DNA from 4 places in the Haliea sp. E17 genome. Region 3 is predicted to be linked to each of the others. Evidence: predicted binding sites of a transcription regulator. Region 3 holds the regulator's gene; each other region holds the start of a gene.

Region 1 (7,065 bases), on a different contig from region 3:
CGCTGAGGCCGGCGGCGCGAATATCCCCGCTCACCGGGTCGCCGACGAACTCGATGTGGGTCTGGACCTGGTCGCCGAACACTTCCCTGCGCTGCGTCACCTGCTCGTGAATGCGCTGCAGGTCGAAGCCCTCCTGCAGGTAGGTGAGGCCGGGATCGTATTTCATCGCCCACTGGGTGGTGTGGTTCCAGGTGAAATCGTAGATCTGGAAACCCTTGCCCTTGAGCGGCCCTTCGGGCGGCGGCTGGTGGAAGGTCAGGCTGCCGCCGAGTTCCTCCATATACGCACTGGCGGCCTCCGGGGCCAGGCTGCTGATCAGGAAGACCAGCGACTTGCCCTCGGGGCAGGCGTCGCGCTTGACCAGCGGTTTGAAGTAGGCGGGGATCGGCCATTCGAAGGCGCTGACCAGGCGTTTGCTGATGCTGCTGTCCGCGGCAACGCTCGCCCCGGCGCGCATGGCAGTGTCGAAGTCCTCGCAGGCAAAAATGTACTGGTGCCAGTCCTGGCGCGGCGCCAGGGCGAAAGTGACCTCGGTGACGAAGGCGGTCAGTCCGCAGTTGTGCAGTACGTCGCGCAGCTGTTCCGGTCCGCGCAGTTCGATGCGCCGCGGCTCCGCCTCGCAGGTCAGGATGCTCACCTGGCGCACGTTGTCGAGGTCGCGCAGCATGCCCCACGTGATGGAGCCGATACCGCCGCTGCCGCCGGTAATGAATCCGGCCGCGCTGGAGGTGCCGATGGTGCTGGGAAACATGCGCAGTTCGGCGCCGTGTTCGGCGGCCTGCTGCTCGATGGTCCACAGGTTCACCCCGGCCTCCACGCGGGCGGCGTCCGCGTCCAGCGAGATAATGCGGTTGAAGCGGCGGGTGTTGATCATCAGCCCGCCCTGCAGGGGTACCCCCTGGCCGTAGTTGCCGGTGCCGCCGCCGCGGGGAGTGACGGGGACGCTGTGCTCTACCGACAGGGCGAGCAGCGCACGCAGTTCTGCTTCAGTCGCGGGGTAGGCGATGGCCTCGGCCTGGCAGTCGTCGAGCAGCGGCGTCAGTACCGGGGAGAAATGGAAGCAGTCGCGCGAGCCGGAGCGCAGGGCGCGGGGGTTCAGTTCGAGGAAGCTTTCACCGACGATGGCGGCGGCCGATGAGATGAATTCGGGACTGCAGCGGTTCACAGACTGATCCTTTGCTTTAACAGGCGGTTTTGATTTCAGGTTCGAATCCAACAAAGAGAGCAAGTTACATGCCACTGTTTCAGGCCCTGTAAACAGGGGGATTCGCGGATTTTGCCCTTCCAGTACGCACCTTTTGGGTGCGTCGTGCCCGAAAAATGAGCCGAATGATCAAGAATTCGCATGCACTGGGGTCCGCCCCCGGGCGCAAGTCCGCGGTTGGCGGGGTTCCGGGGCGGTGGGCACCAATCTTGCTAGCCTGACCCGGTGTTGAAAACCCCCCGAGGAAAAAGCGTGAGCCGTTCTTTGCTGCAGGCCCCCATGGGCACCCGATGTATGAAGGCCCTGCTGACAGTGCTGGTGGGCGCGTTCGCCCTGCTGGTGGCGGTCAACAATGTGACCGACTACGGCTCCAATTTCATGTTCGTCCAGCACGTGCTGGCCATGGATACCACCTTCGAGGGCAACCGCCTGATGTGGCGGGCGATCGAGGCGGAGTGGTTTCATCACCTGGCCTACTGGCTGATCATCGCCTGCGAATTTTCCGCCGGCGTACTCTGCACGGTGGGCGCCATCGCCATGTGGCGCAGCCGCCACCAGCCGGCGGCGCAGTTCCAGCCGGCGCTGATGCTGGCCAGTTGGGGCCTGGTTCTCGGTATCGCGCTGTGGTTCGGCGGCTTCATGACCGTCGGCGCCGAGTGGTTCCTGATGTGGCAGTCCGACGCCTGGAACGGTCAGGAGGCGGCCTTTCGCTTCATCATGTGCCTGTTCGGTTGCCTGTTGTTCCTGCACCTGCCCGAGCCGCCCTGCGCCTCGGCGCAGCAGGCGCCCCATGGTAGCTGACCGCCGCAGCTTTATTCGCAATACCGTCTTACTGGGCCCGCTGCTGATCGCGCCAGGCGCGCTGTTTTCCCGGGCCGTTGCTGGAGAGAAATTCATGCCGGATTTGCCGCAACCGCCGGGCAGCGACCCGACCGCCCAACAGATCATCGCCAACCTGCGCCGCGCCAACGAGGTCGCACGGGGCGCCATGGTCAAGGGGCATCACCCTTTCGGCGCGGTGCTGGTTGCCGCCGATCACGAAACTGTTCTCATGGAGCAGGGCAACATCAATGCGGTCAACCATGCCGAATCCACCCTGGCGCGACTCGCCGCGGAAAAATACAGGCCGGAGGAACTCTGGGCTATGACGCTCTACAGCACCGCGGAACCCTGCGCCATGTGTGCCGGCACCCAGTACTGGGCCAATATCGGCAGGCTGGTGTTCGGTATCTCCGAGGCCCGCCTGCTGGAACTGACCGGCAGCAGCGAGGAAAACCCGACCATGGATGTTCCCAGCCGCTACGTGTTCCAGCACAGCCAGAAAGCCATCCGGGTATGGGGCCCGGTGCCGGAAGTGGAAGAGGAGATTGTCGCCCTGCACCGGGATTTCTGGAGCTGAGGCGATGGGCGGCAGCGGGGGAGGCGACTGGCAGGTTCCGCTCTACGGCTGGCGGGACGTGCCGCCCTGGCCGACCGCGCTGCTGGCGGGATTCCAGCACCTGCTGGCGGTGTTCGGCGGGATTGTCACCGCGCCGCTGATTATCGCCGCGGGGATGGGGCTGTCGGTTGCCGATACCAACTACCTGGTAACCTCGGCGCTGCTGGTGTCGGGCATCGCCACCATGATCCAGATTTCCAGCTGGCGCGGTTTCGGTTCCGGCCTGCTGTCGATCCAGGGCACCAGTTTCACCTTTATCGGCGCCATCCTGTTTGCCTGGCACGCACTGCCCGCGGAGCAATCCGACGGCGAGCGCCTCGGCACGCTGTTCGGAACCATCGCGGTCGCCGCCCTGGTCAGTTTGCTGCTGGCCGGGCACCTGCACCGCCTGGCCCGGGTGATCACGCCCGCGGTGACCGGGGCCACGGTCGTGCTGCTGGGCGCCACGCTGGTGCTCTCCACCGGCCGCAACCTGTACCGGGTGTTCCAGCAGGCCGGGAGTTCTGCCGAGGCGCTGGAAGCCCTGTTGCTGGCGGCGGCAGTGCTGGTGGTTACCCTGCTGCTGGCACTGTGGCGCAACCCCTGGTGCCGCATGTGCGCGATCCTCGGGGGGCTGGGCGCCGGCGCGCTGCTGGCCCTGGCACTGGGGAAAATCGACACCGCGCCGCTGGGGCAGCTGGACTGGTTTTTCCTGCCCGAGCCGCTGCGCTACGGCCTGGGCTTCGACTGGACGGCGTTCCTGGTCATCATGCCCATCTTCCTGGTGACGGCGATGGAGTCGGTGGGCGATCTCACCGCGACCCAGGCACTGAGCCGCCTGCCCACCAGCGGCCCGGCCTACTGGGCGCGGGTGCGCGGGGGGGTGATGGCGGATGCCTTCAACTCGCTGCTCGCGGCGCTGCTGGCGACCTTTCCCAACACCACGTTCAGCCAGAACAACGGCGTGATCCGGCTGACCGGCATCGCCAGCCGCCACATCGGCTTTATCGTGGCGGGCATGCTGGTCCTGCTCGGGGCGCTGCCGCTGGTGGCGGGGGTGTTCCAGATCATCCCGCCGCCGGTGATCTACGGCGCCACCTTGCTGATGTTCGCGATGATTGCGCTGACCGGCTTCAACATCCTGCGCAGCGCGGAGCTGTCGCGCCGCGGCTGGTGGGTGGCCGGCGGCGGCCTGCTCGGCGGCCTGGTGTTTGGCACCGCCGCCTGGCTCGCCGATGGCCTGCCGGACCAACTGCGCCTGTTGCTGGGTTTCCCGGTCTCCAGCGGCGCGCTGTGCGCCATCGTGCTGGAGTGGTTGCTGCCCGAACGCCTGGGCGAGCCTCAGCCCGCCGGCCTGTAGTTGGCGTGCCAGTGCCGGGCGATGTCGCTGCGCCGGCAGACCCACACCTGCTCGTGGGACTGTACGTAGTCGACGAAGCGCTGCAATGCGGCGAAACGCGCGGGGCGGCCCACCAGCCGGCAGTGCAGGCCGATATTCAGCAGCTTCGGTGTGCTTTCCCCCTCGGCATAGAGGACGTCGAAGGCATCCTTGAGGTAAGTGAAGAACTGGTCACCGCAGTTGAAACCCTGGGGCGAGGCAAAGCGCATGTCGTTGGTATCCAGGGTATAGGGAATGACCAGGTGCGGACCGTCCGGCCCGGCCACCCAGTAGGGCAGATCGTCGGCGTAGGAATCGGAATCGTAGAGAAAGCCGCCTTCCGCCAGCACCAGGGCGCGGGTATTGGGGCTGTCGCGGCCGGTATACCAGCCCAGCGGGCGCGCACCGGTGAGTTCGCCGTGCAGGCGGATCGCCTCGCGGATATGCTCGCGCTCCACCGCCTCGGGGACTTGCTGGTAGCTGATCCAGCGCAGGCCGTGGCAGGCGATTTCCCAGTCCGCCTCGCGCATTGCAGCCACCGCCTCGGGGTTGCGGGCCAGCGCGCTGGTGACGCCAAATACCGTGACCGGCAGGTCGCGCCCGGCGAACAGGCGCTGCAGGCGCCAGAAGCCGGCGCGGCTGCCGTACTCGTAGATCGACTCCATGCTCAGGTGGCGGTCGGGGAAGGCCTGTGCGCCGATGATCTCGGAGAGAAACACCTCCGATACCGGGTCGCCGTGGAGCACGCAGTTTTCGCCGCCCTCCTCGTAGTTGACGACAAATTGCACGGCGATTCGCGCGTTCCCCGGCAGTTCGAAGCGGGGCAGGTGGCGGCCGTAACCGATCAGGTCGCGGGGGTAGGACGGGTCGCGGTTCAATTGGGTTCTCTCCCGGTGGTTGTGCCCCAGCTTGAAGCAAGGAGTGTACCAGCGGGCTGACGGGGGCGGTTCCCGGCCCTTGTTTCCAAGGGTTTGCGGCTCTCTGCACTGTGCTTGGGCGTGCGGCCCAAAAAATCGCACTGTTATGGAACAAAAGCTGTCCAGTTGGACAAGATTTCAGCTGGAGAGCCCCCGGTCGAATTTCCCGAAGCGCGCAATGCCCTTGTTTTAAAGGGGCTACAGCGCCATGGCACGCTAATTGCTCTTTCTGACCACGAACCCTCAGAAGTCATCGTGCGGAGGGTGGGGACAGCTTCCAGTCTACCGCCACCGCGAGCCATTTTCAGTTCAGGAGTTGGAGCATCATGCACCACAGAAAAACCTTCCGCAGGTTGGCCCTGTTGCTACTGCTGGCGCCGCTGGGCGCGCAGGCGCAGGAAGCCGCGCTAGAAACCCAGGTCAAGACTGACTCCGCTGCGGCGGCCAGCCAGGACCGGATCGACAAGCTCGACGAGCAGGCGACCACGTCCCTGCAATCCTACCGGGTAGCGGTGCAGCGGGCCGAGAGCCTCACCATCTACAACCAGCAGTTGCAGCGCCTGATCGATTCGCAGGAAGAGGAGATCGAATCAGTCAAGCGGCAGACCGCGGAGATCGACAATATCGAGACCGGCGCACTGCCGTTCATGCTGGAGATGACCGATACCCTGAGCACCATCGTCGAGGCCGACGTACCCTTCCTGCGCGCCGAACGTATCGAGCGTATCGACAACCTGCGCAGCATGATCGACCGCGCCGACGTCACTGCCGGCGAGAAATACCGCCGCATCATGGAGGCCTACACCATCGAGGCCGATTACGGCCGCACCATCGAAGCCTACCGCGGTGAACTCAATTCCAGCGGCGAAGTTCGCTCCGTGGACTTCCTGCGCATCGGCCGTGTCGGCCTGTACTACCAGACCCTCGACGGCGCCGAGAGCGGCCGCTGGAACAGCAAGCTGGGCAACTGGGAAGTGCTCGAGGGCAGCTATCGCCGCTCGATTCGTGACGGATTGCGGGTGGCGCGCAAGCAGGCGCCGCCGAGCATGTTGAAACTGCCGGTAACGGCTTCGGAGGACGCGTAATGAAAGCCCCACGTTTATTCCTGGCCTCCGTGGCCATCGCCGCCAGCGTGTTCGCCGCCAGTGCGCCGGTTGCAGCCCAGGGCAGCAGCGAGCTGACCAAGCTGCTGCAGCGGGTGGAACAGAACCAGACCGAGGAAGCCAAGCGCAATCGCGAGCGCGAGGCGAAATTCAAGGCCGCGGCGGACCAGCAGGTCGCGCTGCAGCGCAACGCCGAGGCGGAAGTGGCGCGGCAGGAAGCCCTGCGTATCGAACTCAAGGAGCGCTTCGACGCCAACGAGCTGAGCCTGGCGGAACTGCAAACCACCCTGGACCAGCGCACCGGTGACCTCGGCGAGCTGTTCGGCGTATTCCGGCAGATGGCCGACGATACCCAGACTGCCCTCTACGACTCGCTGATCACCGTGGAGTACCCCGAGCGCAAGGCCGTGGTCGATGAACTGGCCTCCAGCGAGGAAGTGCCGACTATTCCGCAGATGCGCGCCCTCTGGCAACTGCTGCTGCAGGAGATCGCCCACTCCGGGGAGATCAGCCTGTTCGACGCGCAGATCATCAAGCCCAGCGGCGACGCCTACAGCGCCCCGGTCACCCGCGTGGGAACCTTCAACATGGTTTCCGGCGACAAGTACCTCAACTACATCTCCGATTCCGACCAGGTGGTGGAACTGCCGCGCCAGCCCCAGGGCTACGTGCGCAGCTCGGCCAGTGACCTGACCTCGGCGGCGAAGGGCGAGACTGTCGGTTTCTATCTCGACCCCTCCCGCGGTGCGCTGCTCGGCCTGCTGGTGCAATCCCCGAGCCTGATGGAGCGTGTCGAGCAGGGTAAAACCGTGGGCTACGCGATCATCGTGGTCGGCATTGTCGGCCTGATTATCGTCGCCGCGCGCATGCTCTCGCTGGCGCGCACCCAGCGCCGCATCAAGGCGCAGCTGAAGGATATGGATCACTTCGACAAGGACAACCCGCTGGGCCGCATTCTCAACGTGTACTACGAGAACAAGCACCTCGACCTGGAAACCATCAAGCGCAAGCTGGATGAAGTGGTGTTCCGCGACGTCTCGGAGATC
Region 2 (7,065 bases), on a different contig from region 3:
CCGCAGATCAGCGCCGCCCGCTACGCCGGCGGCCTGCGCAAGGCGGCGCGGGACGGCGAGCCGGGGCGGCTGGTGGATACGCTGATCTGCGGGGCAATTATCGAGGCGCGTTCATGTGAGCGGTTTGCTGCGCTGGCGCCGGAGCTGGATGCCGAGCTGCGCGAGTTCTACGAATCCCTGCTGAAATCCGAATCCCGGCACTTCCTCGACTACCTGAAGCTGGCGGAGCAGTTGAGTTCAGCGCAGGAGGTGGCGCAGCGCCTGCCGGTGTTCCTGGCGGTCGAGCAGGAGCTGATCGAATCCCCCGATACCGAGTTCCGCTTCCACTCCGGGGTGCCCGCCGCCGCGTGATACCGGGCGCCTGCGCCGCCGGCCCGGCGTATTGCCGGGCGGGGGCACCCGCGCTTAATCCTGAGTGTCCGCCGAACCTTCCAGCTTGCGATACAGCGAACGCACGCTGATGCCGGCAATCTCCGCCGCTTTTGCCTTGTCGCCGCCGCAGTGGGCCAACAGGCGCTGCAGGTAGTCCCGTTCCTGGGTCGGCAGGTCCACCCAGTTCTCCTCTACTGTGTTCACCGTTGCCTGCCGCTGCGGCTCCAGGCAGTGCTCCAGCACCTGCGCGTCGATGACGTTGGAGCGGGCGAAGATGATCGCCCGCTCCATCACGTTGCGCAGTTCCCGGGAGTTGCCTGGGAAGTGCTCCGCCTGCAGGCGCTTGATGGCCGAGTCGGTCAGGTGGTACTTGCCCTCGGGAGACAGTTTCTGCAGCAGGGAGCGGGCGATCAGGGCGATGTCGTCGGGCCGTTCGCGCAGGGGCGGCAGGGTAATGGGGAAGGTGTTCAGGCGGTAGTAGAGGTCCTCGCGGAACTCGCCGGCGGTGACCATCGCCGGCAGGTCCTTGTGGGTGGCGCAGACCAGGCGGAAATCCGCCCGCTTCAGCTGGGTGCTGCCCACCGCGCGGAAGGACCCGGTCTCCAGCAGGCGCAGCAGTTTCACCTGCATGCCCAGGGGCACATCGCCGATCTCGTCGAGGAACAGGGTGCCGCCGTGGGCGTCCTCCAGCAGGCCGGGCTTGTTGTTGGTCGCCCCGGTGAAGGCGCCTTTCACGTGGCCGAACAGTTCGCTCTCGAACAGGGTTTCGGTCAGCCCGGCGCACTCCACGGTGACGAAGTTGTGGTCGGCCCGGCCGCTGGCCTCGTGGATGGCGTTGGCGGCCAGTTCCTTGCCGCTGCCGGATTCGCCCAGCAGCAGCACCGAGGTGTCGTGGGGCGCCACCAGGTTGATCAGCTCCACCAGCCGGTTGAAGGCGGGGCTGCGGCCGACCATGCGCTCGCGGTGGATCTCCGCGCTGGCGATCTTCACCGGCTTCAGTACCTCGATGAAGTAGAGCAGTTCGCCGCTGGCGTCCTTCAGCGGCAGCATCTCCACGTCGATGTGTTCGCGGCCGCGCGGGGTGTTGTGGATGTGCAGCACCCGCTCCTTGTCCTTCGACTGCTTGCAGGCCGCCAGCGGGCAGCTTTCCCCGGCCTGGTCGCAGGGGCGGTCGTAGCCGTGGGAGACGCGGTAGCAGCGCTCGCCCTCGGCGATCTCGCCGAAGTTCTGCTGGTAGCGGCGGTTGCTGGCCAGCACCTCGTAATCCATCGACAGCAGGATGGCGGGGTGCTCGATGCCGGCGAGGAGGGAGGCGAGGTCGAGTTCGGAGACGGGTTCGTTCAGGGTCATGGTGTTTGCCAGTTGTGGCAGGGCTTGTGTCAATTATGGCGTAAATGTTGGTGGTGTGAATACCCAGCGCGCCATGAGGTGGTTTGTAGAATATTTTAAATATAATTAAAACAAATATATAGGAGTTATACTTAAAGCGAATTAAAGGTGGCACGTCCCTTGCGATAGCTCCCCCGATACCACTGCCACACCGTGTGGGTTTGTCACTGGTTTCACGGTTAAGGAGTGAACATGACCATCGATCCCTTCGTGCTGGCGCGCATCCAGTTCGCCGCCAACATCAGTTTCCACATCCTCTTCCCGGCCATCTCCATCGGCCTGGCCTGGCTGCTGCTCTACTTCCGCTGGCGCTACACCCGCAGCGGCGACAAGGCCTGGGAGTACGCCTATTTCTTCTGGGTGAAGATTTTCGCCCTGACCTTCGCCATGGGCGTGGTCTCGGGCATCACCATGAGCTTCCAGTTCGGCACCAACTGGCCGGGCTTCATGGCCAAAGCCGGTAATGTCGCCGGGCCATTGCTCGGCTACGAGGTGCTCAGCGCCTTTTTCCTCGAGGCCTCCTTCCTCGGCATCATGCTCTTCGGCAAGGACCGGGTGTCCAACCGCATGCACATGACCAGCACCTTCCTGGTCGCCTTCGGCACCACGCTCTCGGCCTTCTGGATCCTCAGCCTGAACTCCTGGATGCAGACCCCCGCGGGCTACCGCATCGAGGACGGCGTGGTGATGGTGAACAGCTGGTGGGAGGTGATCTTCAATCCGTCCTTCCCCTACCGCATGGCGCACATGCTGGCGGCCTCGCTGCTCACCAGCGCCTTCCTGATCGCCGGGGTCAGCGCCTGGCGGGCGCTGAAGAATGTCGACGGTCCCGCCACCTGGAAGGTGATGCGCACCGGCGTCGTGCTGGCGGCGGTGATGGCGCCGCTGCAGATCTTCATCGGCGACCTGCACGGCCTGAACACCCTGGAGCACCAGCCGGCCAAGGTCGCCGCGATGGAAGCGGTGTGGGAGACCGAGCAGGGCGCGCCGTTTACCGCGATAGCCTTTCCCGACGAGGCCACGCGCACTAACCGTTTCGCGGTGGAAATCCCCTACGCCGCCAGCCTCATCCTCACCCACGAGGCGCAAGGCGAGGTGCTGGGCCTGAACGAATTCGAGGGCAAACACCCGCCGGTGGCGGTGGTGTTCTGGTCCTTCCGGGTGATGCTGGCGATGGGCGTGCTGATGCTGCTGGTCGGCTGGTGGGCCGCCTGGGAGATGCGCGGCAAACGCCCGGCGGGGCGGCCGCTGCTGCGGGCGCTGTCCTGGATGACCTTTTCCGGCTGGGTGGCGGTGCTCGCCGGCTGGTATGTCACCGAGATCGGCCGCCAGCCGTGGATTGTCGACGGGGTGCTGACGGTCAGGGACGTGGTGGCCGACCACAGCAGCGCGACCATGGCCGGCACCCTGTTCGGCTACGTGCTGCTCTACCTGTTCCTGCTGGCGTCCTATATCGGCGCGCTGCGCTACCTGTCCACCAAACCGGCGGCGTCGCTGGCCCTCGGGCCGGTGGCATTCGCCACCACCAAGACTGCGGAGGCCTGAGCCATGGACTACTGGTTACCGATTATCTACATGGCGGCCATGGGCCTGGCCCTGCTGATCTACGTCATCCTCGACGGCTACGACCTCGGCGTGGGCATGCTGCTGCCGCTGGCGGAGGAGGACGAGAAGGACGTGATGGTGGCGTCCATCGGCCCCTTCTGGGACGCCAACGAAACCTGGATCGTGCTCGGCGTCGGCATCCTGCTGATCGCCTTCCCGCTGGCCCACGGCATCGTGCTCACCAGCCTCTACCTGCCGGTGACCATCATGCTGATGGGGCTGATCCTGCGCGGGGTGGCCTTCGACCTGCGGGTGAAGGCGGGGGACCACCACCGGGGGCGCTGGAACCGGGCGTTCTTCCTCGGTTCGCTGATTGCCTCGGCGGCCCAGGGCTGGATGCTGGGGGCCTACGTCACCGGCCTGCAGACCACCCCGACCAGCCTGCTGTTCGCGGTGCTGATCGCCCTGACCCTGCCGGCGCTCTACCTGGTACTGGGCTGCGGCTGGCTGGTGATCAAGACCGAGGGCGTGCTGCAGCGCAAGACCCTCGGCTGGGCGCGGGTGGCGGTGTGGCCGATGGGGCTGGGCCTGCTGCTGGTGTCCATCGCCACGCCGCTGGTCAGCGCCAGCATCGCGCAGAAGTGGTTCAGCTGGCCCGGCTTCCTCTACCTGGCGCCGATCCCGCTGGTCTGCGCGCTGGCCTTCGCCGCCATCCTGCTGATGCTGCGGCGCGACGGCTGGGCGGCCGGCAGCCGCAGCTGGTGGCTCTACGGGGCGGTGGTGCTGATCTGCGTGATGGCCAGCATCGGCCTCGGCTACAGCCTGTTCCCCCACGTCATCATCGACCGCATGACCATCTGGGAGGCGGCGGCCGCCACGGATTCGCTGCTGTTCACCCTGTTCGGGGTGGTGCTGACGCTGCCGGTGATTATCGTCTATACCATATTCGTGTACCGGATCTTCCACGGCAAGGCGACGGCCCTGAGCTACGAGTAGCATTGCTCCGCGCCCTGCCAGATTTGGCAATTGATCTGTCAAATCTGGCGGGGCAGGGGCTTCCCGAGAGCATGCTACTTCCTGCGCTCTAGGTAAATATTAATTAAAAACAGTTAGTTACGAAGAAAACCAAAACTGGCACGAAAAACGCAATACAAGCAAGAGAGTCGTAATGCCAACGCTGCCACGCCCGGTGACTGACCGTGCGCCGTCGTTATCAAGAGGAACCAGACATGGCCGACATTCCCTTCGCGGTTGACCTGACCAGCAAGCCGGAAGTGATCCCGTTCTTTGACGAGGACACCAACACCTTTTCCTACGTGGTCCGGGACCCGGCCTCCAGCGCCTGCGCGGTGGTGGATTCGGTGATGGAGATCGACTACGCCGCGGGCCGCCTGAGCCTGGCCGGCGCGGACAAGATCATCGACTACATCCGCCAGCACAAGCTGGAGCTGCAGTGGCACATCGAGACCCACGTCCACGCCGACCACCTGTCCGCCGCGCCCTACATCCAGGAAAAACTCGGCGGCAAAATCGGCATTGGCGAGCACATCGTCACCGTGCAGGAGACCTTCGGCAAGATCTTCAACGCCGGCACGGAATTCGCCCGCGACGGCTCCCAGTTCGACCACCTGTTCACCGACGGCGAGCAGTACATGATCGGCAGCCTGGTCTGCCATGCCCTCTACACCCCGGGGCATACCCCGGCCTGTATGAGCCACGTGATCGGCGATGCCTGTTTTGTCGGCGACACCCTGTTCATGCCCGACGGCGGCACCGCCCGGGCGGACTTCCCCGGCGGCGACGCCGGCGTCCTCTACCAGTCGATCCAGCGGCTGCTTTCCCTGCCGGAAGCCACCCGCCTGTTCATGTGCCACGACTACATGCCCAACGGCCGCGAGGTGGAGTACGAGACGACGGTCGCCGCGGAGAAAGCGACCAACGTGCACGTGCACACCGGGGTCAGCGAGGCGGATTTCGTCGCCATGCGCGAGGCCCGCGACGCCACCCTTGGCATGCCCCGGCTGATCCTGCCCTCGCTGCAGGTGAACATGCGCGCCGGCCACCTGCCGGAGCCGGAAGGCAACGATGTGGTCTACCTGAAACTGCCGATCAACCTGCTGTAAGGAGCGCGCGATGGATATCAAACGACTCGACGAAACCCTGTCCGTCGCCGGCCAGATCAGCCCCGACGATGTCATCGAACTGGCGAAGCAGGGCATCAAAACCCTGATCTGCAACCGGCCCGACGGGGAGGGCGGCGACCAGCCCGGCTTCCAGGAAATCGCCCGCGCCGCGCAGGCGCTGGGTATCACCTGTCACTACCTGCCGGTGGTTTCCGGCAAGGTCCAGGATGCAGAGGCGGAGCAGTTCGGCCAGTTGCTGGAGGCGGCGGAAGGGCAGGTGCTCGCCTACTGCCGCAGCGGCATGCGCTCGACCAGCCTGTGGGCCCTGTATGAAGGCCGCCGCAAGCCGGTGGCGGATATCGCCAGCGCGGCGCGCAGGGCGGGTTACGACATGAGCGGCATCGCGGCGCGGATCAGCGGCCAGGCCGCCGGCAGCGCCGAGCAGCTGGCCAGCTACGACGTGCTGATCGTCGGCGGCGGCGCGGCGGGCATCGCCACCGCGGCGAGCCTGCGCAAGCGCGACGAATACCTGTCCATCGGCATCATCGACCCGGCGGACGTGCACTACTACCAGCCGGGCTGGACGCTGGTCGGCGCCGGGGTGTTCAAGCCCCAGGAAACCGCCCGCACCCTGGCTTCGCTGATTCCCCGCGGGGTGGACTGGATCAAGGCCGCGGTGGCGGCCTTCGACCCGGAACGCAACGTGGTGGTGCTCGAGGGCTGCCGCCTGATCGGCTATCGCCGGCTGGTGGTGGCACCGGGGCTGAAGCTCAACTGGGAGGGCGTCGAGGGGCTGACCGAGACCCTCGGCCAGAACGGCGTGACCTCCAACTACCGCTTCGACCTGGCGCCCTATACCTGGCAGCTGGTGCAGAACCTGCAGAGCGGCCGCGCCCTGTTTACCCAGCCGCCGATGCCGATCAAGTGCGCCGGCGCGCCGCAGAAGGCGATGTACCTCTCCGCGGATTACTGGCTGCGCCAGGGCCGGCTGGCGAATATCGACATCGGCTTCTACAACGCCGGGGCGGTGCTGTTCGGCGTGCCGGACTACGTGCCGGCGCTGATGCAGTACGTGGAAAAATACGACGCCAAGCTCAACTTCAACCACCGCCTGGTGAGAATCGACGGCCCCGGCCGCAAAGCCTGGTTCGAGGCCCCGGCGGGTGAGGGCGAGGTGCAGACCGTGGAGCGCGAGTTCGACATGATCCATGTCGTACCGCCCCAGGTGGCGCCGGACTTCATCCGCGCCAGCACGCTGGCGGATGCCGCCGGCTGGGTGGACGTGGACCAGAACACCCTGCGCCACAAGCAGTTCGACAACATCTGGTCGCTGGGCGACGTGACCAACGCGCCCAACGCCAAGACCGCCGCGGCCGCCCGCAAGCAGGCGCCGGTGGTGGCCAACAACATCATGGCGGACATGGGCCGCGGCGGCGTCGCCCACTACGACGGCTACGGCTCCTGCCCGCTGACGGTGGAGCGCGGCAAGATCGTGCTCGCCGAGTTCGGCTACGGCGGCAAGCTGCTGCCGAGTTTCCCGCGCTGGATTCTCGACGGCACCAGGCCGACCCGTATGGCCTGGCTGATGAAAGAGAAAATCCTGCCGCCGCTGTACTGGCAGGGCATGCTGCGCGGC
Region 3 (7,065 bases):
CTGCTGCTGCAAGCGCGCGGCAGCCTCGACGCCCTGCTGGAGACCTTCGCCTGATGCGCCGCCCGATCCTGCACCTGCTGCTGGTCGCCGCGCTGGTGCTGCTGACCACACACTACTGGAATCCCGGCCCCGGCACTGCGGCGACGGCGGCCCGGGGCACGCCCGGAGGGCCACTGCCGACCAGTTACATCGACAATGCACGCTCACGCAGTTTCAGCGCGGACGGCACGCTGTCCGACATCCTCGAATCCAGCCGGGTAGAGCAGTTCCGGAAACCCGCCTACACGATGCTCTACGAGCCCCGCTTCTATGCCCACAGCGCCCACGACCGGACCTGGTCGGCAAGCGCCGACCGGGGACGTTACGCGGGAAATGGCCAGCGCCTGTTGCTGCGCCAGAATGTCGTGCTCAGCCACGACCAGACCGGCACCCAACTGACAACCGCCAGCCTGGATATCCAGCTGGACACCCGCGAAGCGCAGACCCGCTCCGCGGTCACCATCACCCAGGCGGGGAACGCAACCCGGGCCAACGGCATGCTGGCCCGACTCAACCAGGAAACCATCCGCCTGGGCCCCGATGTGGAGAGCATTTATGTACAAATCCCCTAGCCGGGCGGCCGCCTGTGCCCTCGTCCTGCTCGCACTCTCGGCAGGCGTTAAGGCGCTGCCCGACGACCAGGATCAACCGATCCGGATCGAGGCGATCGAGGCGCTCAGGGACGAAAACCAGGGCTTTACCCAGTACAAGGGCAATGTCACCCTGGACCAGGGCAGCCTGCACATCGAGGCCGATATCCTCACCGTCTACCACACCGGCCAGGATGCCCAGCGCATCACCGCCCATGGCAAGCCCGCGACCATGCGCCAGCAACCGGAAATCGACAAGGCCGTGATCACCGCGCGCGCCAACCGCATCGAGTATTACCGCAATGAAGCTCGCGTCGAGCTGCGCGAAAGCGCCAGCATCGAGCAGGAGGGTTCCACCGTCACCGGCGACCGCATCGACTACTTCATCAACGAAAAACTGGTGAAAGCCGATTCCGACCGCAGCAATACCTCCAGCCGGGTACAGGTGGTGATTCCGGCGCAGGTGATACAGGCGGCCGAGGAATCCAGCCAGGCCCAGGAGCGGGAGGCCGCTGCCGATCCCAACAGCCCCGCCAGTGCCGTCGAGGAAGTCGCGCCGAAGGAGACCGCCGATGGCGCAACTGGCAGCCCGTAACCTCGCCAAGTCCTATCGCGGCCGGGAGGTCGTACAGGACGTTTCCCTGCACCTGGAAAGCGGCCAGGTGGTCGGCCTGCTGGGGCCCAACGGCGCCGGCAAAACCACCTGTTTCTACATGATTATCGGCATCATCACCGCAGACCGCGGGAGCATCGAGCTGAACGGTGAAGACATTACCCGCCTGCCCATGCACGAGCGCGCGCGCCACGGCATCGGCTACCTGCCCCAGGAGGCGTCGATCTTCCGCAAGCTGTCGGTGGGCGACAACCTGCTGGCGATTCTCGAGACCCGCCCCGACCTCAACCGCAAACAGCGGCAGGAAAAGCGCGACATGCTGCTCGAGGAATTTCACGTGCAGCACCTGCGCGACAGCCTCGGCCAGTCGCTCTCCGGCGGCGAGCGGCGGCGGGTGGAAATCGCCCGCGCGCTGGCGACAGAACCGGACTTCATCCTGCTCGACGAACCCTTCGCCGGCGTCGACCCGATCTCGGTGAGCGACATCAAGCAAATCATCAACCACCTGCGCGATCGCGGTATCGGCATCCTGATTACCGACCACAACGTGCGCGACACACTTGATATTTGCGAGAAGGCCTATATCGTAGGGGAAGGTCACATCATCGCCTCAGGCACCTCCCAGGAAGTGCTGGACAACGCCAAGGTGCGCAAGGTCTACCTCGGCGAACAATTCCGCCTTTAAGGCATCCGCAACACCACTGCTAAACGTAAAAAAAGTCAACAAGCAAATTTCGAGCCAAGCGGTTGCCAGAGTTTGCACGCTGGCGCTACACTCCAAGTCGTGTTCAACTGCGCCACCCCGTACGGGGACGCACCCAGGGGCTCTTTCCAGCTGTCGATGAAACAATCGCTTCAACTCAAGATCGGCCAGCAACTGACCATGACTCCGCAGTTGCAGCAGGCCATCCGCTTACTGCAACTCTCCACGCTGGACCTGCAGCAGGAAATCCAGCAGGCGCTGGACAGTAACCCCCTGCTGGAAATCGGCGAAGAGGACCTCGGCGGCAACGAGGTGGAGAACGGTAACAACGAGCCCGAAGGCCCGGCCGGCAACAGCGACTGGGAAAGCGCCGAACTCAACGAGGCTAACACCACCGGCTCCGAGAGCATGCCGGATGACCTGCCGGTGGACACCCGCTGGGAAGACCTGCTGCCATCCAGTTCTTCCCCCGCCCCGGCGCCCATGGAAGACGACGGTGACTTCGAGTCCCGCAACAGCTCGCGGGAATCCCTGCACGACCACCTGCTCTGGCAGCTCAACCTCACCCGTTTTTCCGACACCGACCACCTGATCGCCCTGACCCTGCTCGACGCCACCGACGGCAACGGCCGGCTGACCCTGTCGCTGGAGGAAATCCACGAGTCCTTCGACCCGGAACTCGACATCGAGATGGACGAGATCGTGGCGGTGCTGCACCGGCTGCAGCAATTCGAACCCGCCGGCGTCTGTACCCGCAGCCTGCAGGAATGCCTGCTGGTGCAGTTGCAGCAACTGCCCGCCGACACCCCCTATCTCGAGCCGGCGCGGCTGATCCTCAACCGCCACCTGCCGCAGCTGGCCGGCGGCGATTACAACCAGATCCTGCGCCGCACCCGGCTCGCTGAAAGCGAACTCAAGTCGGTACTGGCGCTGTTGCAGACCCTGGACCCGAACCCGGGGCAATCCTTCGCCCCGGAAGATGTCGAATACGTGGTGCCCGACGTTTTTGTCAGCAAGCGCGAAGGCCGCTGGGTGGTGGAGCTCAACCCGGATATCGCGCCCAAACTGCGCATCAATAGCGACTATGCCAGCCTGATCAAGCGCGCGGACAACAGTGCCGACAACACCTACCTGCGCGACAACCTGCAGGAGGCGCGCTGGTTCCTGAAGAGCCTGCAGAGCCGCAACGAAACCCTGATGAAAGTGGCCAGCAAGATTGTCGAGCACCAGCGCAACTTCCTCGAATACGGCGAGGAAGCCATGAAACCGCTGGTGCTGCACGACATTGCCGAGGCGGTGGAGATGCACGAGTCCACCATCTCCCGGGTCACCACCCAGAAGTACATGCACACCCCGCGCGGTATCTTCGAACTCAAGTATTTCTTTTCCAGCCACGTATCCACCAGCGGCGGTGGCGAATGCTCTTCAACGGCGATTCGCGCACTGATCCGCAAGCTGGTCGCGGCAGAAAACCCCCGCAAGCCTCTCAGCGACAACAAGATCGCCCAATTGCTGGACGAACAGGGCATTGAAGTAGCCCGGCGGACCATCGCCAAGTACCGGGACAGCCTTAACATCCCGCCCTCCAACGAGCGCAAGCGGCTGGTATGATCTTTATGCCAATATCGCCCGACCACCTGTGCCAGCCGGTCACCAAGTGGTCTAGACTGATTCCAAGGTCTCGCCGGAATCCGGCGGCGCCCTCCCCGGGGCTCACCCGGGCTCATCAGCAACAAGGAGCCAAGCTATGCAACTGAACGTCAGCGGACACCACGTGGAGGTCACCGACCCCCTGCGCAATTACGTTGAGAGCAAGTTCGAGCGACTGCAACGCCACTTTGACAATATCACCAACACCCAGGTCACCCTGATCGTCGAAAAAATGGTTCAGAAAGCGGAAGCGACCATGCACATCTCCGGAGCGGACCTGTTCGCCCAGGCGGAATCCGAGGACATGTACGCGGCGATCGATCTCCTCGCCGACAAGCTGGACCGCCAGCTGATCAAGCACAAAGAGAAAACCCGAGGTCACTGATTTCCACCCCATGCAATCACTAGCCGATCTGCTGACCCCGGAGCGCACCGCGAGCCGCGTTCCGGGGCTCAGTAAAAAAAGACTTTTTGAATCCCTCGCACGCATCATCAGCAATGACCTGCCCGGCATCTCCTACGACGCGGTATTCAGCAACCTCATCGCGCGCGAGAAGCTGGGCAGCACCGGACTGGGCCAGGGCATCGCCATTCCCCACTGCCGCATGCCCGGCTGCGAGGGGCCGGTGGGCGCCCTCCTCACCCTTGCCGAACCGATCGAATTCGACGCCCCGGACAACCAGCCGGTGGACCTCGTCTTTGCGCTGCTGGTTCCCGAGGGCGAGGAACAGCGCCACCTGAACACCCTGGCAGGAATCGCCCGCCAGTTCAGCCAGGCGGACTACTGCGCGCGCCTGCGCGCCGCGGAAAACGACGAAGCGCTGTTCGCCGTCGCGGAAGCCGGAGTGCAGTAACCATGCACCTGATCATCATCAGCGGCCGTTCCGGGGCGGGGAAAAGTACCGCCCTTCACCAGCTGGAAGATGAGGGTTACTACTGCATCGACAACCTGCCCGTGTCGCTGCTGCCCGCACTGGTGGAAGAGACCCGGCGCGAGGACTTTGCCCACTTCAAGGGCACCGCGGTCTGCATCGACGCCCGCAACGCCTGGAAGGACCTGGCGGATTTCGCCCGGGTCCGCGACTCGCTGCCCGCCGAGGTGCGCTGCGAAATCCTGCTGCTCGAAGCCCAGGATGCAGAGCTGATCAAACGCTTTTCCGAGACCCGGCGGCGCCACCCGCTGTCCTCGAACGACACACCGCTGGCCGAGGCCATCGACCTGGAGCGCGCGCTGCTGGCGCCGATCGCCGCGGATGCGGCGTTGATTCTCGACACCAGCCAGATGACCATCCACGAACTGCGCGACGCCATCCGCCAGCGGCTGCTGGGCTCTGCCTCCGGCAGCATGTCGATCACCTTCCAGTCCTTCGGTTTCAAGCGCGGCGTGCCCAGCGATGCAGACCTGGTGTTCGACGTGCGCATGCTGCCCAACCCGCACTGGGTGAAAGAGCTGCGCCAGCTGACCGGGCTCGACCAGGCGGTGCGCGACTTCCTGCAGGACCAGCCGATGACCGATGAACTGCACGCGGATATCCGCCAGTTTCTCGACCGCTGGCTGCCGCGTTACTGCGACAGCAACCGCAGCTACATGACTGTCGCCATCGGTTGTACCGGTGGTCAACATCGGTCAGTATATCTCGCCGACAGGCTGTACCAGCACTATCGGCAGCAGTTCCCCGAAGTACATCTCCGGCACAGGGAATTACAGCAGTGATTGAGACCCAGGTCACCATCATCAACAAACTGGGCCTGCACGCCCGCGCGGCGGCAAAATTTGTCGGCTGCAGTTCAGCTTTTTCCAGCCGCATCATGGCCGGCCGCGACGGCGAAATGGTCGATGCCAAAAGCATCATGTCGGTGATGATGCTGGCGGCGGCCAAGGGTACCGTACTCGACCTGCATATCGATGGCGCCGACGAGGAGGCCGCACACGCGGCCATCGTGGCACTGATCGAAAACCGTTTCGGCGAGGCCGAATAAGCCGGCACCTGCGCGGCAGCGTAACTAATTGCGTTGTTGCCCCCGCCGCTATCTCGCATAATCCTGTCCCGTAAGCGCTCGCCGGCCACTCAAGGACACGGGAATTCCTCGCATGCCCCCCAATCCGCAGACATCGCAGGATACGCTCGACAAGCTGACGAACGCGCTTGAAAGCGGCGCCTTTGTCCACGGCCGGCGCATGCTGAACGGTTTGTCCCCGGCGGAAATCGCCCACCTCCTTGAATCCTCGCCACCGAAATTCCGCGATGTCCTGTGGAAGATGGTCGACGTGGAACTCGAGGGCGAGGTCATCGGCGAACTCTCCTACGACCTGCAGGCGCACTTCCTCTCGCGCATGGATGCCGCCGAAGTCGCCACCATTACCGAGGGCCTCGCCGACGACGACCTGGCGGACATCCTGCAACAGCTGCCGGACGCGATCACCCGGGAAGTGCTCGATGCGATGGACCACCAGGACCGGGCGCGCCTTGAACAGGTCCTGAACTACCCGGACGACGTCGCCGGCGGCCTGATGAGCACGGACACCATCACCATCCGCGCCCGCCTCACCCTCGACGTGGTACTGCGCTACCTGCGCCGCCACACCGAAATCCCGCGGATGACCGACAACCTGATCGTGGTCAATCGCTCCGACCAGTTCATCGGGCTGCTGCCCCTGCACACCCTGCTGGTCGCCGACCCTTCCGCCACGGTGCGGGAAATGATGGTCACCGATGTCGACCCCATCCCGGTGGACATGCCCGACGCCGAAGTGGCGCGCCTGTTCGAGCGCAACGACTGGGTCTCGGCCCCGGTGGTGGACAGGAACGGTAAACTGCTCGGGCGGATCACCATTGACGACGTGGTCGACGTTATCCGCGAGGACGCGGACCACTCCTTCATGTCGATGGCCGGCCTCGACGAAGACGAGGACACCTTCGCCCCGATCCTGAAAGCCGCCCCCAGGCGGACGGTCTGGTTGGGCATCAACCTGGTTACCGCGTTCATCGCCGCGGGCACCATCAACCTCTTCGAGGACACCATCCAGAAAGTGGTGGCGCTGGCGGTGCTGATGCCCATCGTCGCCTCGATGGGCGGCATTGCCGGCACCCAGACCCTCACGGTGCTGGTGCGCGGCATCGCCATCGGCCAGGTGGGCAGGAACAACCAGGCCTGGCTGCTCAACCGCGAACTGGTGATCGGCCTGCTCAACGGGCTGTTGTGGGCCAGCGTGGTCGCGGTCGCCGCCTCCCTGTGGTTCCAGGACTGGACCATCGGCGCTATCATCGCCGCCGCCCTGGTCATCAACCTGCTGATGGCGGCGTTTGCCGGGGCGGCCCTGCCACTGCTGCTGACCCGGGTGAAAATTGACCCCGCGCTGGCTGGCGGCGTACTGTTGACCACGGTCACCGATGTGGTGGGATTCCTTTCATTCCTGGGCCTGGCGACACTGGTATATGGCTGATTACGAAGAATACGAAGACGACGAC
Region 4 (7,065 bases), on a different contig from region 3:
GAATTCGGGCTTGCCCATCTCACACCCCCACCAGCGCCTGGTGCGTGTGGCACTGCTTGGGACAGACCCGGGAACAGGACATGCAGCCGATACAGTCCAGCGCGTCCTTGATGGTCATCACCATCATCTCGTCGTCGTCATCGTAAAAATCATCGTCGTCATCGACCATTTCGCTGCGCTCGGTCAACTCGAAAACATCGCGCGGGCAGACCTTGTAACAGCGCCCGCAGCCGATACAGCGCCCGGCGTCCAGTTCGACGACAAACTCCGGCGTCCACTCGGCACCACCGCGGGTACGCCCGACAATTACCGCTTCTGTCATTTCTCGATACCTCTCATTGTCCCTGGGGCCACGGCGCGATTCCCGGAGCGGGACCTCAGCCGTCCAGTGCCTGGTAGCGGGCGTTGGTTTCCGCCCAGGCCTCACAGGCCGCGACGGTCTGCTGGGCCAGGCGGGTGAGCTCGGCGTAATCACTGAGCAGGCGATCCTCGACCAGGTCGTGAACCTGTGAGGCGTAGTCCATGGCAATGCGCTTTTTGCTGCTGACTTCCTTTTTCAGCGCTTTCAGTTCCTCGTCATCCATCTTGGTTGTCTCCTACAATTCGGCCACGGCGCGATGGGCGTCGACCAGGGCCACGGCCTGGGCTATCTGCTTTTCCAGGTCCTCGACCAGCTTTTCCAGCGAGTCGAAGCCGAAGCGATGAACGTCCCGCAGGGTCCGGTTGACCACCACCAGGCGGCCGACGGTGATCAGGGCCTTGCCGAAGCCCTCGTGGGAAAGATTGACCAGCGGCACCGCCATCAACTCCACCTCGCGCTCGATACCGGCGGCAATAGCGTTGTAATAGGCTTTCAGGCGCGAGATGGTGGTCTCGTCCGGATCGCCGACCACCGGTATTTCGCGGCGTCGCTCCTTGGTCAGGATCATCGGGTCGAGCACCTTGAAGTCCGGCCAGGTGTCGTAGGTGCCGTAACTGTCCAGTGCGCGCAACTGGGTGACGATCTGGCGCACCGCGGGATGCGCCATCAGGTCATCGCTTTCCTTCAATACTGCTTCGCTCATATTCACCTCGCATATTCAATGTCGCTGATAGGATTGGAAATCACCGGTGCCGCCTATTCCAGCCAGCCCTCGGTCTCCATGGCGTCGAAGCGGTCGCCCGTCTCCGCCTGGTTGCGCTGGAGCGCCTTGGCCAGCCAGCTCGACGGGCCCTCGCGCAATTCCTGCTGCAGGGCGCTGATCAGCGGGGCGATCTGCGCGCCCTCGCTGACCTTCACCGGCTGTACGCCCAGGGTCAGCAACTGGCGCACCGCGGAAGCGCCGCAGGCGCGGCAGTAGACGGCGACACAGTCCTGCAGCATTTCCAGTTTCACCGCCAGCTTGTCCTCGTTGCCGTCCTGGGCCAGGTCGCCGAACTCGGTGACATTGAGCAGCCGCGAACCGTCCATGCCGACACCGTAGATGGCAAAGGATCGGGCGGAGCCGAAGTGCTGGTTCACGGTTTCCCGGTCGGAGGTGGCGAAAGCCACCCTGAGCACTTCATCGCTCTCGCTTTCGTCGAGGACACGGAGTTGTCGGGTGACTTCGCTCATCAGTGGCTCCATTCACTCGAGGGCATCACCAGGGCGCCCTCGCCGATTTTTTGCGCATAGACCGAGTAATAGGGGGCGGTTTCCTGGTGGTGACTCATGACCAGGTTGGCGAGGTCGAACAGGGCCTGGGCCGAGCCGCGATAGCCGAACCAGCAGCGCTGGAATCCACCCACCAGGTCGTACTGGGGAAATCCCACGCGCAGGACCGGCACGCCGAGCCGCGCCGCGCTTTCGACACCGTGACTGTTGGCCAGCAACAACTGTGCGCCCCGCTCGCGGGCCAGCCGTTCCAGGTCCTCCAGGTCGCCGACCCGGACTTCGGCCAGGTCGCAATCGGCGAGCGCCGGTCCTTTCGCCGGCACCACCGCCACCACCGTTTCCGCACCCATGCCCCGCAGCAGGCGGTCATAGCCGACCAGCAGGTCGGGGTCTCCGGCGATGGCCGCCTTCGAGTGCCCGATCATGAAATGGGTATCGAGCATCGCGTCCTGCAGTTGCCGGCGCTGCTTCTGCCAGCGCGGGGGCACCGGCTGTCCGCTGATGTCCGCCAGGGCCATGAACCAGCCGTCCACCGCATCCAGCCCAAGCAGGTGACCGAACAGGTGGCTGGGTACGCCGCTGCGTTTTTCCAGCACCCGCGCCGCCGCGTGCATGCTCTCGCCCACCGCCAGGGTGGCGATACTCTCGCCCGCGGTGGCGATATCGTCGGCACAGACGCCGCCGGTAGTCAGGGCGTTGTGCTCGCTGTCCTCGAGGTGGCCGTCCAGCGACCCGGAGAGGTCGGGAATCAGCAGCGGCCGCAAACCGAAACTCTCGATACTGTCACTGACGAACTCGATATCGCCCGGAGTCAGGTTGGCGCCGCACAGGACATTGACCTGCCGCTTGCGCAGTCCCACCCTGGCGTGGTCCTCGGGCACCAGAGTCTCTATGATGCCGCGCACGGCCAGGGCGAAGCCGCTCTCGAAGCTGCCGGTAAAATCCGGCGTGTTCACCGCCACTACCGCGACATGGTCGAATTGCGGATTTTCGCTGCGAAACTCGTAGACTGCGCGACGGATGTCCGCTCCCTGGGTCTCCGCCAGGCCGGTGGTCACCAGGCCAATCATCGCCGGCTGGTTCTTTTCACTGATCACCCGCAGTGCCTCGACGATATTGTCGTCGGCGCCCATCACCGAGCTGACCTGGTCCATGGCGGTGGTCTGCAGCGGGACCGGCTCGCGGAAATGCCGCACGAAGAACACCTTGGCGAAGGCGGTGCAGCCCTGGGAACCGTGCATCAGCGGCATGGCGCGGTTGACCCCGAGGAAGGCCAGTGCCGCACCCACGGTCTGGCTGGTCTTCAGCGGGCTGACCGAGAGCGCCTTGTTGCGCTTGATGATCTCCGTCATGCGCACACCCCCTGCGCGGTCAGCGCGCCGTCATCGGTTCCCGCCCAGGGTGCCGGTCGGCGCACCGCCTCCCACACCGGGCTCTCCAGGGTCAGCGCCAGCTGCCGCACCAGTTCCAGCATGCCGTCGTAGCCGGCGTAACCGAATTCGCGCTCCTGGTTGATATCGAGGAAGGGAATACGCGCCTTCAGGGCGGTGTACATGTTGCGCCCACCGGCGATGAGGATGTCCGCCTTGTAGTCCGCCACCGTCTGCAGCAGCACTTTCGGATTGCCCTCGTCGAGCATCTTGACGTCGTCGCCCATCAGTTCGCGGATGCGCGCCTTGTCTTCCTCGGTGGATTTCTTGGTGCCGGTGGCGACCACCTTCATGCCGAGGTCCTGCAGCGCGGAGATCACCGACCAGGATTTCACCCCGCCGGTATAGAGCAGCACCCGCTTGCCGGCCAGCCGCTCGCGCCAGGGCTCCAGCGCCGCGCGGACCTTTTTCTCCTCGCGTTGGATCAGCGCCTCGGTACGGGCAGTGAGGTCGGGATCATCGATCAGGCGGGCAAAGTCCCGCAGCGCCTGGGAGGTGTCGGTAATGCCGTAGAAGCTGCCCTCAAACCAGGGAATGGCGTAGCGCTCCTGCATCTTGCGCGCCACGTTGAGCATGGCCTTGGAGCAGACCATCATGTTCACTTCTGCCTTGTGCATGGTCTGCACCTCGCGGAAGCGGGCGTCGCCGGAGAGGGTGCAGAGCACGCGGATACCCAGTTCGTCGAGCAGCGGCAGCACGTACCAGAATTCACCGGCGATGTTGTATTCGCCGACCAGGTTGACGTCGTGGACGGTGATGCCGGGGCGCACGCTGGCCGCGGGCAGCGGGTCCGGCTCGCGACTGCCGATGACATACTTGACCATGGCATCGCCGGCGATGCGGTTGCCGAGGTTCTTGGTGCCATAGAATCCAGCCGCATCCACCGGCACCACCGGCACACCCCAGCGTTCCTCCGCGGCCCTGCACACGGCGTCGACATCGTCGCCGATCAGGGCGGGCACGCAGGTGTTGTAGACGAATACCGCCGGCGGCGCGTAGTCCTCAATGGCCTGCTTGATCGAGTGGAACAGGCGTTTCTCGCCTCGTCCCATCACCACATCCTGCTCGGTGAGGTCGGTGGTCATGCCGATGCGGTAGAGGTCCGGCCCGCTGGAGCGGGTGCCGCGGTTGTCCCAGGAGCTGCCGGCGCAGGCGATCGGGCCGTGGACGATATGGGCGACATCGGCGATTGGCAACAGCGCGATCTGCGCGCCGTCGAAGGCGCAGCCCCCGGCGGAAGCGCCGGGCTTGGGCTTGGCACAACCGGATTTCTCCTTCTTGTTGTGCTCACAGGCGGGCTCGTCGAGCAGTTCCGCGATGTCTTTGGCTTTCATCTACAGTCACCCTCACGGTCGGGGTGGCAGATACCACCCCTGTTGCGAGGTTCTGGTGCAATACTCAGGCCACAGGACTACATGGCTGATTTATAAAGACTTTCATCTTTCAGGAAGCTGTAAGACTTGCGACACCCACACAGCTTTGGCGGAAATACGACAAGTACCTCGGCCGCTTCCCGCTGGCGTGACCGGGACTGTCGCATTTGCGACAAACGGGCCGCCGCGCGCCCCGCGGCCGGCACCCGTGAAACTCCCTAAACTTCAACAGGCTCAGCAACTTATAACTTCGCAACGGGGAAATCCCGGGGTTCACAAAGCACTGGCGTACAAGTTGCAACACTGCCTGTATCCCCGCGTTACCCAGGAGTCCCCCCTTGTCCCCTGTCAGCCTTCAATTCCGCAAGTACTGCCGTTTACTCAGCCGCCTTGCCCCGGTCCTGCTGGCGCTGTGCTACTCCATTCCCGGGGTGGCCGGCGAAGCCCGCGTGGCCGTCGCGGCCAATTTCACCGGGGCCATGCAGGCTATCAACGCGGCCTTCGAGCAAGCATCCGGGCACCGGCTGCAGATCAGTTACGGTTCCTCGGGCAAGTTCTATGCACAGATCAGGAACGGTGCCCCCTACGATGTTTTTCTCTCCGCAGACAGCGATAAACCGGCGGCCCTGGTCGCGGATGGCGACGCCCTCGAAGGCAGCGCCTACACCTACGCCCTGGGCACCCTCGCCCTGTGGAGCAGCGCCGCCGGCGCCCCCCTGGACCGGCTCAAGGCGGGCGATTACCGGCGCCTGGCAATCGCCAACCCCCGGCTCGCCCCCTACGGCGCCGCCGCCATGGAAGTGCTGGAACACCTGCAGCTACTACCCAGCGCCAGCGACCGCGTGGTCACCGGTGAAAGCATTGCCCAGGCCTACCAGTTCGTCGCCAGCGGCAATGCACAACTCGGTTTCATCGCCCTGTCACAACTGATCGAGGGCGGCAATCCCTCCGCGGGCAGCTGGGTCGTACCGGGCGAACTGCACTCACCGATTCGCCAGGTCGCGGTACTGCTCACGCGCGGCGCCGGCAACCCGGCCGCCAGCGACTTCCTCGCCTTCCTGCGCAGCGACCAGGCCCGGGCGCTGATCGAGTCACACGGCTACCGGAGCGCGGCGGAATGAACGCACCCTGGTTCAGCGCGGAAGACATAGAGGCCCTCCTGCTCACCCTCAAGCTCGCCACCACGGTGACCGCCCTGTTGCTGGTACTGGGCACTCCCCTGGCCTGGTGGCTGGCGCGCTCGACCAGCCGGTGGCGCCACCCGGTAAACGCCGTGGTCGCCCTGCCGCTGGTGTTGCCGCCCAGTGTGCTGGGCTTTTACCTGCTGATCTTCATGGGGCCGCGGGGACCGCTCGGGGAACTGACCCAGAGCCTGGGGCTCGGCACCCTGCCGTTTACCTTTTCCGGGCTGGTGTTTGCCTCGGTGATCTACTCCCTGCCGTTTGTCGTGCAGCCGATCCAGAACGCCATGGAAGCCATGGGCCGCCGGCCGACCGAGGTGGCCGCCACCCTGCGCGCCGCGCCCCTCGACTGCTTTTTCACCGTCGTCCTGCCGCTGGCGCGGCCCGGCCTGCTGTCGGCCACGGTACTCGGTTTCGCCCACACCGTGGGCGAGTTCGGGGTGGTGCTGATGATCGGCGGCAACATCGGCGGCGAGACCCAGGTCGTCTCGGTACAGGTCTACAACCACGTGGAAGCGCTGGACTATGCCAGCGCCCACCGCCTGTCGCTGGTGATGCTCGGCTTTTCCTTCGCGGTGCTGCTCGCCCTCTATGTCTTCAATCCCAATTCCGCGCCGCAGCGGGGTCGGGCCCGATGAGCGTTATCGCAGCCCGTTTCAACCTGCGCCATCCGGGTTTCGAACTGGACGTCGACCTGCAACTGCCGGCCAGCGGCGTCAGCGTACTGTTCGGCCACTCCGGATCCGGCAAGACCACCCTGCTGCGCTGCATCGCGGGCCTCGAGCGCGCACAGAGCGGAGACCTGCACGTCATGGGCGAGGTCTGGCAGTCGGCGCGCACGTTCCTGCCGACCCACCGACGCCCCATCGGCTATGTCTTCCAGGAAGCCAGCCTGTTCGAGCATCTCTCGGTACGGGGCAACCTGGACTACGCGCGCAAACGCGCGCCGCGGGTGGATGACGGCACCACCCTCGACGAGGCAGTGGACCTGCTCGGCATCGGCGCACTGCTGGAACGCCGCCCGGCGCAACTCTCCGGCGGCGAGCGCCAGCGTGTCGCCATCGCCCGGGCGCTGCTGATCCAGCCCCGCCTGCTGCTGATGGACGAACCGCTGGCGGCGCTGGACCTGCCGCGCAAGCTGGAAATCCTGCCCTACCTGGAGCGTCTCAAGCGGCGCCTGGACCTGCCCATCATCTATGTCAGCCACGCTCCGGACGAGGTCGCGCGGCTGGCGGACTACCTGGTAGCGATGGAAAGCGGCCGCGCGGTGGCGGCGGGCAGCCTGGCGGATACCCTGTCGCGCCTCGACTTCCCCATCCGCCTCGGCGAGGACGCCGGGGTGGTGCTGGAGGGCGTGGTCGCCGAACGCGAGCGGGAGTGGAAACTGGCGCGGGTGCGTTTCGATGGCGGGGAAGTCTGGCTGCGCGACGGCGGCCACGCGATACACA

The links. The regulator sigma-54, encoded in region 3, starts transcription at its own class of promoters, with help from an activator protein. The targets are predictions, from matches to a motif close to TGGCACANNNNTTGCNNT.
Region 1: a site for sigma-54 is predicted at 4,911-4,928, ahead of puuE (allantoinase PuuE). Genes of this name have one in related genera too.
Region 2: a site for sigma-54 is predicted at 1,871-1,888, ahead of ACNKU3_RS03785 (cytochrome ubiquinol oxidase subunit I). Genes of this name have one in related genera too.
Region 4: a site for sigma-54 is predicted at 4,452-4,469, ahead of nifE (nitrogenase iron-molybdenum cofactor biosynthesis protein NifE). Genes of this name have one in related genera too.

The regions. Positions count from the first base shown of each region.
Region 1 is NZ_JBLWFK010000001.1:240,332-247,396, forward strand. Features, by position in the region: gene ACNKU3_RS00985 (FAD-binding oxidoreductase) at 1-1,165, opposite strand, end outside; gene ACNKU3_RS00990 (DUF2165 family protein) at 1,457-2,005, shown strand; gene ACNKU3_RS00995 (nucleoside deaminase) at 1,995-2,603, shown strand; gene ACNKU3_RS01000 (uracil-xanthine permease family protein) at 2,608-3,981, shown strand; gene puuE (allantoinase PuuE) at 3,963-4,877, opposite strand; gene ACNKU3_RS01010 (DUF3450 domain-containing protein) at 5,243-6,001, shown strand; gene ACNKU3_RS01015 (MotA/TolQ/ExbB proton channel family protein) at 6,001-7,065, shown strand, end outside.
Region 2 is NZ_JBLWFK010000002.1:139,297-146,361, forward strand. Features, by position in the region: gene ACNKU3_RS03775 (tRNA-(ms[2]io[6]A)-hydroxylase) at 1-351, shown strand, start outside; gene ACNKU3_RS03780 (sigma-54 interaction domain-containing protein) at 406-1,722, opposite strand; gene ACNKU3_RS03785 (cytochrome ubiquinol oxidase subunit I) at 1,954-3,306, shown strand; gene ACNKU3_RS03790 (cytochrome d ubiquinol oxidase subunit II) at 3,310-4,302, shown strand; gene ACNKU3_RS03795 (MBL fold metallo-hydrolase) at 4,563-5,429, shown strand; gene ACNKU3_RS03800 (TIGR01244 family sulfur transferase) at 5,440-7,065, shown strand, end outside.
Region 3 is NZ_JBLWFK010000011.1:15,695-22,759, reverse strand. Features, by position in the region: gene ACNKU3_RS20485 (KdsC family phosphatase) at 1-54, shown strand, start outside; gene lptC (LPS export ABC transporter periplasmic protein LptC) at 54-611, shown strand; gene lptA (lipopolysaccharide transport periplasmic protein LptA) at 595-1,224, shown strand; gene lptB (LPS export ABC transporter ATP-binding protein) at 1,202-1,927, shown strand; gene ACNKU3_RS20465 (RNA polymerase factor sigma-54) at 2,084-3,556, shown strand; gene hpf (ribosome hibernation-promoting factor, HPF/YfiA family) at 3,693-3,980, shown strand; gene ptsN (PTS IIA-like nitrogen regulatory protein PtsN) at 3,991-4,449, shown strand; gene rapZ (RNase adapter RapZ) at 4,452-5,309, shown strand; gene ACNKU3_RS20445 (HPr family phosphocarrier protein) at 5,306-5,575, shown strand; gene mgtE (magnesium transporter) at 5,688-7,040, shown strand; gene yjgA (ribosome biogenesis factor YjgA) at 7,033-7,065, shown strand, end outside.
Region 4 is NZ_JBLWFK010000004.1:235,002-242,066, forward strand. Features, by position in the region: gene ACNKU3_RS11540 ((2Fe-2S) ferredoxin domain-containing protein) at 1-18, opposite strand, end outside; gene fdxB (ferredoxin III, nif-specific) at 20-322, opposite strand; gene ACNKU3_RS11550 (CCE_0567 family metalloprotein) at 378-584, opposite strand; gene ACNKU3_RS11555 (NifX-associated nitrogen fixation protein) at 597-1,064, opposite strand; gene ACNKU3_RS11560 (NifB/NifX family molybdenum-iron cluster-binding protein) at 1,118-1,594, opposite strand; gene nifN (nitrogenase iron-molybdenum cofactor biosynthesis protein NifN) at 1,594-2,985, opposite strand; gene nifE (nitrogenase iron-molybdenum cofactor biosynthesis protein NifE) at 2,982-4,397, opposite strand; gene modA (molybdate ABC transporter substrate-binding protein) at 4,775-5,557, shown strand; gene modB (molybdate ABC transporter permease subunit) at 5,554-6,255, shown strand; gene modC (molybdenum ABC transporter ATP-binding protein) at 6,252-7,065, shown strand, end outside.